3 regions of the Pseudomonas sp. St316 genome follow, and region 2 is predicted to be linked to each of the others. Evidence: predicted binding sites of a transcription regulator. Region 2 holds the regulator's gene; each other region holds the start of a gene.
What was found. Region 2 encodes FliA, which starts transcription of late flagellar genes. Its sites were predicted from a motif close to CTAAAGTTTNNNNNNNNNNNGCCGNTAA; they were not measured.
Positions count from the first base shown of each region.

Region 1: KI237_RS06745 (methyl-accepting chemotaxis protein) is a predicted target of FliA. The motif match lies at 1,736-1,763, and genes of this name have one in related genera.
Region 3: flgM (flagellar biosynthesis anti-sigma factor FlgM) is a predicted target of FliA. The motif match lies at 2,521-2,548, and genes of this name have one in related genera.

Region 1 covers NZ_AP021901.1:1,510,698-1,514,889, forward strand. Annotated here, with positions in the region: gene KI237_RS06730 (hypothetical protein) at 1-156, opposite strand, end outside; gene KI237_RS06735 (hypothetical protein) at 194-337, opposite strand; gene KI237_RS06740 (transporter) at 480-1,502, opposite strand; gene KI237_RS06745 (methyl-accepting chemotaxis protein) at 1,864-3,489, shown strand; gene KI237_RS06750 (PepSY domain-containing protein) at 3,569-3,874, opposite strand; gene KI237_RS06755 (glycerophosphodiester phosphodiesterase) at 4,025-4,192, opposite strand, start outside.
Region 2 covers NZ_AP021901.1:4,934,582-4,938,773, forward strand. Annotated here, with positions in the region: gene KI237_RS21960 (chemotaxis protein CheA) at 1-92, opposite strand, end outside; gene KI237_RS21965 (protein phosphatase CheZ) at 124-909, opposite strand; gene KI237_RS21970 (chemotaxis response regulator CheY) at 928-1,299, opposite strand; gene fliA (RNA polymerase sigma factor FliA) at 1,467-2,210, opposite strand; gene fleN (flagellar synthesis regulator FleN) at 2,207-3,037, opposite strand; gene flhF (flagellar biosynthesis GTPase FlhF) at 3,154-4,192, opposite strand, start outside.
Region 3 covers NZ_AP021901.1:1,576,435-1,580,626, reverse strand. Annotated here, with positions in the region: partial or broken gene cheR (protein-glutamate O-methyltransferase CheR) at 1-588, opposite strand, end outside; gene KI237_RS07120 (chemotaxis protein CheV) at 643-1,569, opposite strand; gene flgA (flagellar basal body P-ring formation chaperone FlgA) at 1,648-2,412, shown strand; gene flgM (flagellar biosynthesis anti-sigma factor FlgM) at 2,585-2,902, shown strand; gene KI237_RS07105 (flagella synthesis protein FlgN) at 2,950-3,417, shown strand; partial or broken gene KI237_RS07100 (flagellar brake protein) at 3,510-4,192, shown strand, end outside.

The DNA of each region.
Region 1 (4,192 bases), 3.4 Mb from region 2:
CGCCAGCAGGGCCGCTTGTTTCTCGGCAGGAAGACGGGTCCAGATCTCGACCATTTTTTCGGCGGTGCCGATCAGCACGCTGGCCTGGGCTTGGCTGAATGGAGAGGTGTCATCGGTCATGGAGGGCTCGGGATTCAGGCAGTGTGGAAAGCGCATCTTAGCGCTTTCCACACGGTCTGGTGGTGCGGGTCAATCAGTCTTCGTTGTCGGCCTGGCGGCGTTCAACGGCTTCCTTGGGCTCGGGCTGCTGGGCGTCTGCTTGCCCGCCGGCTTGTAGCGTGGTCGTCTGCTCAGTGTCGTGCAGGCTTGGGAAGGGGAGATTAGGGATCTCGTGCATATCGCGCTCCTCGCAAAGTCTGTGGATAGATCTGGTAGATCCGCGCTTTTACAAAGCCTGGGCAGGATACAGCAGGAGAAATGACAAAAAGACTTTTAAATCCCGTCGGACCGACAAAAGGGATTGTCTAGACACGTCATGTTCAATAGTCACCTCGCTTGCGAAATGCCCAGCGGCCGGCAATCAGAGTGAAGGTTGCCACCAGCGCCACCAGGATCCAGAAGCCTTCGGGATCGCTGGCAAGCGGCACGCCACCGACGTTCATGCCAAAAAAACCGGCAATGATGTTGATGGGCAACGCCAAGACCGTGACCACCGTCAGGGTGAACAGGGTGCGGTTGCTTTGTTCGTTGAGGTTGGCGGCGATTTCTTCCTGGAGCAGCTTGATCCGTTCACTCAACGCGGTGAGGTCGTTGATGATCAGGGCGAACTCCTCGGTGGATTTGCGCAGTTCCTTGACGTCTTCTTTCTGCAACCATTGCGGCGGTCGGTTGAGCAGACGTAGCAATGAGCCCGGTTCCAGGGCCAGCAAGCGCTGCAAGCGCACCAGCACCCGGCGGTTGCTGCCCAGCTCGGCGCGGTTGGTGGACAGCCGCGAGGACAGCAACTGATCTTCGACCTGGTCGACGCTCAGGCTGGTCTTGCGCACGATCTGGGTCAGCACTTCGCCTTGGTCGCGCAGCAAGTGCACGAGTAATTCCACTGGCGAGCGAAAGCGCTCGCCAGCCTTCACCGACGAGCGCAGCTTGTCGACCGAGTGCAAAGGTTGCAGCCGTGCGCTGACGATCAATCGACTGTGCACGCAAACCCACAATGTGGAGACGTCCGAGGACACCAGGTTGCTGAGGTTGAACACGACATCGTTCACCACGGCCAGCAACGCCGAGTCGACATGCTCGATGCGGGTCGAGCGCGAGCCTTCGTGCAAGGCTTCGAAAAACTCCTGGGGCAGGGCCAGGTGACCTTTCATCCAGCGCTCGCACGCAGCGTGGGCCAGGTTCAGGTGCAGCCAGAGGAACTCATCCGAGTCTTGCGGGTGTTGCAGGCTCTGTAAGGCCTGGGCTGAATCGATCTCCTGCCCGCGTTCGCCGGGGCGGAAACGGAACCCGTAAAGCAGGCCGAACAGGTCCGGATCTCGGTGGCTTTGGTCGATGCTGTGGTTCATGAAGTCTCGCTGGCGGGAAGTGCCTGTCGCGGCTACAGGTTCACTTGAGCGTCATCTTCGCAAGCTTTCTTGATGGTTTTGTGACAGTTGTGCAGTGCTGCCAAACCGGCAGTGACCGGGAGTTGTGATGTCCATCGATGAAGGATGGCGCAGATCGCTGGGCTTTGGTTGTCGCATCGTTTTTTGAGGTCGGACAACTGACCACTATCGTTGGCTACCGATGGTCGGGAAGGCTCAAGAACGGCCCTTACAGGCCGATGGCCTGTACACATCTACCGCACTCGGTTGCGGTACGAACATGGAGGTCGGGACACGTCGTTCCGGGGGTTCGATTATTTTTTCTTCTCAAGAGATCCTCTCTATGTTTCTACAAAAATCCCTGAGAGCCCAAATTCTCGCCCTGCTGAGCGGTAGCCTACTGGCGATGCTGCTGATCGCCCTGGCGTCCTTTCATTTCCTTTCCAACGGTGTTCAGAACTATCGCAACCTGATCGATGGTCCACTGCGTGCCTCGCAGTTGATCGACGAGGCCAACCTGCAGTTCAAGGTGCAGGTGCAGGAATGGAAAAACGTCCTGTTGCGCGGCAAGCAGCCGGCGGACCTGGATAAATACTGGAAGCAGTTCGAGGAGCAGCAGCGCGATGTCCAAGGCATCCTTGGCGAACTGAGCGGGCAAGACGGTGTGCCGGCCTCCATCAAGACGCGTATCGATGCCCTGCGCGATGAGCATCGTCAGTTGGGCGCGGCCTACCTAAAGGGCCGTGATGCATTTGTCGCCTCGGGTGGCGATGCCGCAGTGGGCGATGCGGCGGTCAAGGGCGTGGACCGTGCGGCCAGTGAGCAAATGAGTGCGCTGGTGGTGGAGTTGCGCAAGCTGGGCACCGAGCAATCGATACTGATCAGCGCCGGTGCCGATCGCACGATTATGCTCGGTACGGTGATCATGCTGGTGTCGGGCGTGCTGATCGGGTTGTTCAGTCTGTGGCTGGTCAATCGCAATCTGGTTCAACCGATCCGTAACCTGATCGACTACGTGACCCGACTCAGTCATGGGCGTTTCGCCGAGCGTGTGACGAGCAACCGCCAGGACGAGTTGGGTAATTTGGCGGTAGCGGCCAACACATTGCGTGATTTCCTGGCCGAAACCTTTACCCGCCTGCAACGCAGTGCCACCGAACTGGACAGTGCCAGCGGCGAGCTCAACACCATCGCCAGCCTGATGAGCCAGGGCACCAACGAGCAATTCGAACGCACCGATCAGGTGGCGACGGCGATGAACGAAATGTCCGCCACGGCCCAGGAAGTGGCCCGTCATGCCGCCGACGCGGCGCGGGCGGCCGATGATGCCGATCAATCGGCGCAACAGGGCGAGAAGGTCATGCAGGGGACCATCCACACCATCACGCGGATGCGCGGCGAAATCGCCAACACGGCCACGGTCATCCGTCAGTTGGAAACCGACAGCGGGCGTATCGGCAAGGTGCTGGAGGTGATCCGCGGGATCGCCGAACAGACCAACCTGCTGGCCCTCAACGCGGCCATTGAAGCAGCGCGGGCCGGGGAGGCGGGGCGCGGTTTCGCGGTGGTTGCCGATGAGGTACGCAGCCTGGCCCAGCGCACGGCCTCGTCGATCATCGAGATCAACCAAATCATCCAGACTGTACAAACGGGGGCGGTGGACGCGGCCCATGCCATTGAGAGTGGGCAGTCGCGCAGCGAAGAAAGTGTGGAGCAAGTGACCCAGGCCGGTGCGATGCTCGAACGCATCACCCAGGCTGTCGAAGCCATTCGCGACATGAACCGCCAGATTGCCACCGCAGCCGAAGAGCAGACCTCCGTGGCCGAAGACATTTCCCGCAACCTGACGGAAATCACCGGCATTGCCAGCACTAACCTGGACAATGTGCAGCGCACCGAAGCTGCCAGTCGGAACTTGCACGGCTTGTCGGGGCAGTTGAATGAAGTGACAGCGCGGTTGAGTGCCTGACGGTCGTTCGCGACAGTGATTGATAAACGCAAAGAAGCCGCGCAACCCTAAAGTTGCGCGGCTCTTTTTTACTGATGGATCAAGTGTCTTGCTTGTTGCTCAGGACTTTTCCGGTCGTGGCATCAAAGTCCACGTCGAATTCTTTACCGTCGGCGGTTTTCAATTCGACTTCATACTCATAACCGTTGAAGTGATTGTCCAGGTCGGTGTCGGTGATGGTCGCGCCCGGGTGCAACTTCAGGGCTTCTTCATTCATCGATTCAAGCGACTTGATCTTGCCTTCCTTGACCAGTTGTGGGATCTGGTCAACTCGCACATCCGCCTGGGACAGGCCAGCGGTGAGGGTCAGGGCGGCAGCGGTGAACAGGGCAGTCAACGTTTTCATAAGTTCTTTCCTTGGTGTCATTAAGGGTTGAGTCGTTTAAGTGGGGCCAGATTATCTGTGGCAACTTAATTCACCCTTAATTCGAAAAAACTCCTGAAGTGCCGGGTAGGGCCTATGGGGCAAAGTCCTCCCCCATAGGCGTGTTCGAGTTCAGTAGCCGTTCTTTTCCAGCAACTGCGCGACGCTGCCAGTCTGTGGGCGCTTGAAATAGTTGAGCAGTTCACTGGCCCGGTTGGTGAAGATCCCATCGACGCCGGCATCCAGCACTTTCTTGAAGTCCACCGCTTCGTCCACGGTGTAGACATGCACCAACAGACC
Region 2 (4,192 bases):
AGCTCGACCAATTGCTCGGACAGTTGCTCAAGAATCTCGCCAGCCTCAACCAGGAAATCCTGAAGGATCTCTTCATCGGCGCCGAAGCTCATTAATGGGGTGCTCCTAAAACAGGGCTAAAACTCAGAATCCAAGGCTGGACAGCAAATCGTCCACATCGTCCTGACCGGACACAACGTCTTCTCTTTTATCGGCATGAATTTGCGGACCTTCACCCTGAGAGAGATGTTTTTGTGGATCTTTTTCAGCAAGCATCGCTTCACGGTCGTGTTCGATGCCCGCAAAGCGGTCGACCTGGCTGGCCATCAACACCAGTTTGAGCAAATTGCTTTCCACTTCGGTGACCAGCTGGGTCACGCGCTTGATCACCTGGCCGGTCAGGTCCTGATAGTCCTGGGCAAGCAAGATGTCGTTGAGGTTGCTGGCGACGGCGCGGTTCTCGGTGCTGCTGCGTGTCAGGAAACCGTCGACCCGGCGGGCCAGCTCCCGAAACTCTTCGGCGCCGACTTCGCGCCGCATGAACCGACCCCAGTCGGTGCTCAAGGCCTGGGCTTCTTCGCTCAGGCCATTGACCAGCGGCGTTGCGCTTTCCACCAGGTCCATGGTGCGGTTGGCCGCAGCCTCGGTCAGCTTGACCACATAACCCAGACGCTCGGTGGCATCGGTGATCTGCGAGACTTCCTCGGCCTGCGGCATATGCGGGTCGATCTGGAAATTGACAATCGCGCTGTGCAATTCACGCGTGAGCTTGCCCACTTCCTGATACAGACCGCGATCACGGGTCTGGTTGAGCTCATGGATCATTTGAACCGCATCGCCAAAGCGACCTTTTTCAAGGCTGTCGACCAGTTCGCGGGCATGTTTTTTCAGGGTCGATTCGAAATCGCCCATTGAAGATTCGTTGTCCATAGCTCCCCCGTGGCGCCGTTAACCGATGCGTTCGAAGATTTTTTCGATCTTCTCTTTCAACGCCTGGGCCGTGAAGGGTTTGACCACATAGCCGTTTACACCGGCCTGGGCCGCTTCGATGATCTGCTCGCGCTTGGCTTCGGCGGTCACCATCAGCACCGGAAGGTGCTTGAGTTTTTCGTCGGCACGCACCTGGCGCAACAGGTCGATACCGGTCATGCCCGGCATGTTCCAGTCGGTGACCAGAAAATCGAAGTTGCCACTGTGCAACATCGGAAGCGCAGTGGTTCCGTCATCTGCTTCGGCCGTGTTGGTGAACCCAAGGTCACGCAACAGGTTTTTTATGATCCGCCGCATCGTTGAGAAGTCATCAACGATGAGGATTTTCATGTTCTTGTCCAATTCGACCTCCAAGCAGTCTTAAACGCGCCCAGCACCTGGACGCGCCATTTCAATCAATCCGGCACAACACTCGACAACGGTCTGGAGCACAACGGATGGAGACTGGCGCAGTACCTGCCAGGCCAGCCTCGTTCGCAGTGTCCCCACACTGCCTGTCAACGCGCTCGCCACTCCCCCAAACGCCCCCGCAAACGGGCCGCGCACTGGCTGTGTAACTGGCTGACCCGCGATTCGCTGACCCCCAGGACCTCACCGATTTCCTTGAGGTTCAGCTCTTCGTCGTAGTACAGCGCCAAGACCAGCCGCTCACGCTCCGGCAAATTGGCAATCGCATCCGCCAGCGCGCTCTGGAAACGTTCATCTTCCAGATCACGCGACGGCTCCATGTGAGCACTCGCGTTATCCTCGTGCAGCCCTTCATGTTCGCCGTCCTGCAACAGGTCGTCGAAACTGAACAGGCGGCTGCCCAAGGTATCGTTCAAAATCCCGTAATAATCGTCGAGACTCAATTGGAGTTCGGCCGCAACCTCGTGATCTTTAGCGTCACGCCCGGTTTTAGCTTCAATTGCCCGAATTGCATCACTGACCATGCGGGTATTGCGGTGTACCGAACGTGGCGCCCAATCGCCCTTGCGGACTTCATCGAGCATGGCTCCGCGAATGCGAATACCGGCATACGTCTCGAAACTCGCGCCCTTGCTCGCGTCGTATTTGTTCGACACTTCGAGCAGGCCGATCATGCCCGCCTGGATCAAGTCTTCGACCTGGACACTGGCCGGCAACCGCGCCAGCAAGTGATAGGCGATACGCTTGACCAGTGGCGCGTAACGCTCGATCAATTCGTATTGGGCGTCCCGTGCCGATTTTTTGTAGAGATGGTTGTAACCGCTGGCTGTCATAGCACGGGCCCTGCTGTTTGTTGCACAAGACGCTCGACGAAAAATTCCAGATGCCCGCGCGGGTTTGCCGGCAACGGCCAGGTATCGACCTTCTGGGCGATCGCCTTGAACGCCAGCGCGCATTTGGAACGTGGAAAGGCTTCATAAACGGCACGTTGCTTCTGGACAGCCTTGCGTACGCTTTCGTCGTAGGGCACGGCGCCGACGTATTGCAGGGCAACATCCAGGAAGCGATCCGTGACCTTTGTCAACTTGGCGAACAGGTTGCGTCCTTCCTGGGGGCTCTGGGCCATATTGGCCAGGACGCGGAAGCGGTTCATGCCATAGTCGCGGTTAAGCAGCTTGATCAAGGCATAGGCGTCGGTGATGGACGTCGGTTCGTCGCAGACCACCAGCAGCACTTCCTGGGCAGCGCGTACGAAACTGACGACCGAGTCGCCTATACCGGCCGCGGTGTCGATCACCAGCACATCGAGGTTGTCGCCGATGTCGCTGAAAGCCTGGATCAGGCCGGCGTGTTGGGCCGGCGTCAGGTGGACCATGCTCTGGGTGCCGGAGGCGGCCGGCACGATACGAATCCCGCCCGGCCCCTGTAACAGCACGTCGCGCAGTTCGCAGCGGCCTTCGATCACGTCCGCCAGGGTGCGTTTGGGTGTAAGCCCCAGTAGCACGTCGACGTTCGCCAGGCCCAGGTCGGCGTCCAGCAGCATGACCCGTCGGCCAAGCTCTGCCAGAGCCAGGGACAAGTTCACTGACACGTTAGTCTTCCCGACGCCACCTTTGCCGCCGGTCACCGCGATCACCTGTACGGGATGCATGCTGCCCATGTTCGTTCTTTACCTTGTCTTACTTAGACGGAGGCCACATTACTGGCTGCGCGTTCGCATACGGAACAATGCCTGGCAGACCATCGATGTAGGTACAAAAAATATTCATGATTACCTCAGCCGACCTGCTTGGTCGGGCTGTGGTAGATATCAGCGAACATATCAGCCATGGCTTCTTCGCTGGGTTCTTCCTGCATTTGCACACTCACGGCACGACTGACCAGTTGATGACGACGCGGCAGATGCAAATCATCCGGGATCCGCGGCCCGTCAGTCAGGTAGGCCACCGGTAATTCATGACCGATCGCCAGGCTCAACACCTCGCCCAGGCTTGCCGTTTCGTCCAGCTTAGTCAGGATGCAGCCGGCCAGCCCGCAGCGTTTATAGCTGTGGTATGCGGCGGTTAGAACCTGTTTCTGGCTGGTGGTTGCCAACACTAGATAATTTTTTGACTTGATGCCGCGTCCGGCCAGGCTTTCGAGCTGCATGCGCAGGGCCGGATCGCTGGCTTGCAGGCCGGCGGTATCGATCAGTACGACGCGCTTGCGCAGCAACGGTTCCAATGCCTGGGCCAGGGACTGGCCCGGATCCACATGGGTCACCGACACATTGAGGATCCGTCCCAGGGTCTTGAGTTGCTCCTGGGCACCGATGCGGAAACTGTCCATGCTCACCAGGGCGATGCTCTGGGCGCCGTACTTGAGTACGTAGCGGGCGGCGAGCTTGGCCAGGGTGGTGGTCTTGCCCATGCCGGCAGGACCGACCATGGCAATCACCCCACCCTCTTCCAGTGGCTCGACTTCCGGCGTGGCGATCATCCGCGCCAGGTGCGCCAGCAACATGCGCCAGGCCTGGCGAGGCTCTTCGATACCATTGATCAGCGCCAGCAGGTCCCGGGACAACGGGCCGGACAGGCCGATGCGTTGCAGGCGACGCCACAGGTTGGCCTGGGCCGGACGGCTGCCTTGCAGCTGATTCCAGGCCAGGGAGCCGAGCTGGACTTCCATCAGCTCGCGCAGGCTGTTGAGTTCAAAGCGCATCGAGTCCAGGGCGCGCGGATCGATACCCCGGGCAGGCGCTGCGGGCGCCGGCTCAGGACGACGCGGTTCGGCGTGGGCCTGCTCGATCAGCGGTTCGGCGGCGGTCAACGGCAGG
Region 3 (4,192 bases), 3.4 Mb from region 2:
TTCCACCCGGCTCTTGATCGGCGCCTTGACCACCCATTTACCCGGCCCTTTCGGATCGAAGTAACGTTGCAGGCGATCCGGCGACAGGCCCCGGCCGATGGCCAGGCTGTCGTACTCGCCGGTCTTGCAGTTATTGAGCATGGTCCCGGAAAGGTCGGTGGCAACGATCTGCACGCCGCCTTTCAACTGGCCGAGGTTGGACCGCTCGAACTCATCGATGGACATCGACAGCGAATAGGGTTCCTGCCCCGACGAACAGGCCGCCGACCAGATCCGCAAACGCTGGCCCGGGCTGGCCTTGATGGCCGCCGGCAACACTTTGTTCTTCAACACCTCAAACGGATAGGTGTCGCGAAACCACAGGGTTTCGTTGGTGGTCATCGCGTCCACCACCATTTCGCGCAAACCACTGCGCGGCTGGGTCTGAATACGCTGCACCAGTTCGCCCAATGACTTGAGGCCCTGTTGCTCCATCAATTTATTGAGACGGCTCGACACCAGGTACTGCTTGTTTTCACCAAGCAAGATGCCACAGGCTTTTTCCAGGAAGACCCGGAACTGTTCGAAATCCAAATTACCCGTAGACAAGATACCGCCTCTTTCATCGTGTTGACTTGCCGGGCGCACAACGCGCCCGACCTTTTATTCTGCTGCCTTGATCCGATCCACGACCCGGGAAGCCAGGTCATCGGGACGGAATTTTGCCAGGAAATCGTCGGCGCCGACCTTCTTGACCATCGCCTGGTTGAAAACCCCGGACAACGAAGTATGCAAGATGATATGCAGCTTTTGCATGCGCGGGTCGCTGCGGATTTCCGACGTCAGGGTGTACCCGTCCATCTCCGGCATTTCAATGTCGGAGATCATCATCAGGAACTCTTCCTCAGGCTTCTTGCCCTCGTCGACCAGCTTGCGCAGGTAATCCAGCGCCTGTCGCCCGTCGTTCAACGCCACCACCTCGACGCCAATCGTTTGCAGGCAACGGGTCACCTGCTTGCGGGCCACCGAAGAGTCATCGACGGTCAACACCCGCAACGAAATCGCCTTGTGCTGGGTTTCGGCATCCACCACCCCGAAGGAGATCGCTTCCGGTGTGGGCGCGACTTCGGCGAGGATTTTTTCCACGTCGATGATTTCCACCAACTGGTTATCGACCCGGGTCACTGCCGTGAGGTAGTGATCGCGGCCGGTGCCCTTGGGCGGTGGATGGATCTCTTCCCAGTTCATGTTGACGATGCGCTCCACCGAGCGGACCAGGAACCCCTGGGTCTTGGTGTTGTACTCGGTGATGATCACAAACGGATTGCTCTGGTCCAGCAGCCGACCGGAACCGGTCGCCATCGCCAGGTCGAGAATCGGGATGGTTGCACCCCGGATATTGGCCACACCGCACACGACGGGGCTGGACTTGGGCATCAGGGTCAGCTTGGGGCATTGCAGCACCTCGCGAACCTTGAATACGTTGATCCCATACATTTGCTGGCCGTCGAGACGGAACAGCAACAGCTCCAGGCGATTCTGACCGACCAGCTGAGTGCGCTGGTTTACCGAATCCATTACTCCCGCCATGCCCTGACTCCTACCTAACGCTAATGTGTCCGACGCGCATTCATCACTAAACGGCACGGGGCTTGCTATTGAACCGGCATGAACGCACAAACGACATTTTCTCGACGCCTGACCACTCACTGCCGCCACTGGCTCGGTGCACTGCTGGCTGTCTGCCTGTTCACTTCGGGCGGTCCTGCCTTTGCTGCTGTTCCGGTTACCTTGCCTGATCTCCTTATCGGCGTCACTCAGGGCTTTCTTGAATTCACCGTAGAAGACTATCTGGCTACCAGTCAAACCGAAGGTCGCTACGAAATCGAAGTCAACCAACTCGACCCGCGCCTGCGCATGCCAATGTGCGACAAGGAATTGACTGCTTCGCTGGAGAGTCCCGCTCGCCCCCTGGGCCGCGTCACGGTGAAGGTTCGTTGCGACAGCGCCGCGCCCTGGACGGTGTTCGTGCCCGCTCAAGTGCGCCTGTTTCGGGAAATTGTCACCACCACTCGTCCACTCAAGCGGGCCGGGATCGTCGAGCCTCAGGACGTGATGTTGCGTGAACGGGACATCAGCCAGATCACCCAGGGTTTTCTGACCTCTGTCGATCAGGCCATCGGGCAGAAACTTGTCCGACCAATGGTCGCCGATCAGGTCGTGACGCTGGTGCATCTGGAGCAGGCCGAGGTGGTCCGCAAGGGCGACCAGGTTGTGATCACCGCCCGCAGCGGCTCCCTGGCCGTGCGGATGCCCGGCGAAGCCCTGTCCAATGGCGGCATGCGTGAACAGATACGGGTAAAAAACCTTAATTCCCAGCGCGTTATCAAGGCGCAGGTGATGGCCCCAGGCCAAGTGGAAGTGGCGATGTGATGACCCGGCAGAGGAGGTAGAAAGCTGGCGCTTGATCCCGGTGTTCCCTAGACTGTGCCTTACGCAAAGGCAAGCGCAGACGTGCGCACGTTCATTGGATAAATGAGCCTAAAGTTTTTTTGGGAATGGCCGAAAACATGGCAAGCGTCCAAATACCCAGAGGTTTTTTACCATGGTCATCGATTTCAATCGTTTAAACAGCTCTTCACCGCTGACAGGCACTACGCGTACCAGCGCCACCAAGGAAACCGCCGAAGCCGGCAAATCCGCGCCGCTGCCTACACCAGCCGACCAGGTCAGCAACGGGGAGTCGGTACACCTCAGCAATGAGGCTCAGCAGTTGCAGAAGGTCACTGACAAGCTGCGCGATCAACCTGTCGTCGACAACGCCCGCGTGGCCGAGTTGAAAGCAGCAATCGCCGATGGCAGCTACAAAGTCGACAGCAACCGCGTAGCCAGCAAACTGCTCAATTTCGAAGCCCAGCGCTAGGCCACCGCCTGCGTGAGGCTTTTGGACGCTAAGACCCAAGGCCAGCCATGCACGACACACATTTATTGCAACTGATCATCGACGACTTTGTTCCAGCCCAACAATTGCTGGAGTTGTTGCAGGCCGAATCCGTGGCACTGCACGGTCGTGACATGCCTTTGCTGGAAAATATCCTGGCGCAGAAACAGGCATTGATCATCTTGCTCGACCAGCATGGCCGCAAGCGCAGCGAGATCCTCGCCAGCCTCAGCCTGCCCGCCAGTCCTGACGGCCTTGAGCAATTGGCCAGCCAGTCGACTCTCGGCGATCAATTGCGCTCCCAGAGCAAAGTGCTCAACGATCTGCTCGCCCAATGCCAGGCAACCAATGCCCGCAACGGCCAGTCGATCCTGATGCAGCAGGCCGCCACCGCCAACCAGTTGCGCATTCTCAACGGTGGCGAGATCCCGACGCTGTATGACGCTAGCGGTTCAACGGCCAGAATGGTCAAGCACCGCCCGCTCAGCCAGGCATGAAACGAACAATGCCTTCGCTCTATCAACGCGCGATACATGCTGGCAAAATGCCGGCCATTCGTAGTCGTATTTTGCCTGGAGATTGACTCACCGTGTTCAATGCCTCAAACGCGGATGATGCTCCGCAGCCCCCAAGGTCCTCACCACGCCTCTGGAAATCTCCGGCAACCTGCGGATGCTGCAAGAGAGCCACGACCCGCTGATCATTACGTTCCATGAGCGCACCCAGCGTTTCCAGAGCTATCTGGTCAATGTCGATCGCGAGACCAACTCCATCGCCCTGGATGAAATGATTCCCCGGGACGGCGAGCGTTTCCTGCTGGCGGGCGAGCCTTTTCGTGTCGAGGGTTTCCATGACGGCGTGCGTATCGCCTGGGATGGCAACGGCCCACTGACCATTGATGAATCCAGCGACGGTCGCTGCTATCGCGGCGCCCTGCCCGACGAAGTGGTCTACCACCAACGTCGCAATGCCTTCCGCGCCGCCCTGAAACTGGCACAACTGGTAAGCGTTGAACTGGGCGGCGAAAAGCTCAAGTCCCCCGTGGACGGCAAACTGCTCGACATCTCCGCCACCGGTTGCAAGTTGCGTTTCGACGGCGATATTACCGAACGCCTGCAATTGGGCCAGGTGTACGAGCGCTTCATCGCGGCGCTGCCGTTCGGCAACATGATCGCCCCGGTCGAGCTGCGTTACCTGCATTTCGAAGAAAGGATCAACACCACGTTCGCCGGCGTACGCTTCCACAACATCAGTGGCCTGGTGCAACGGCAG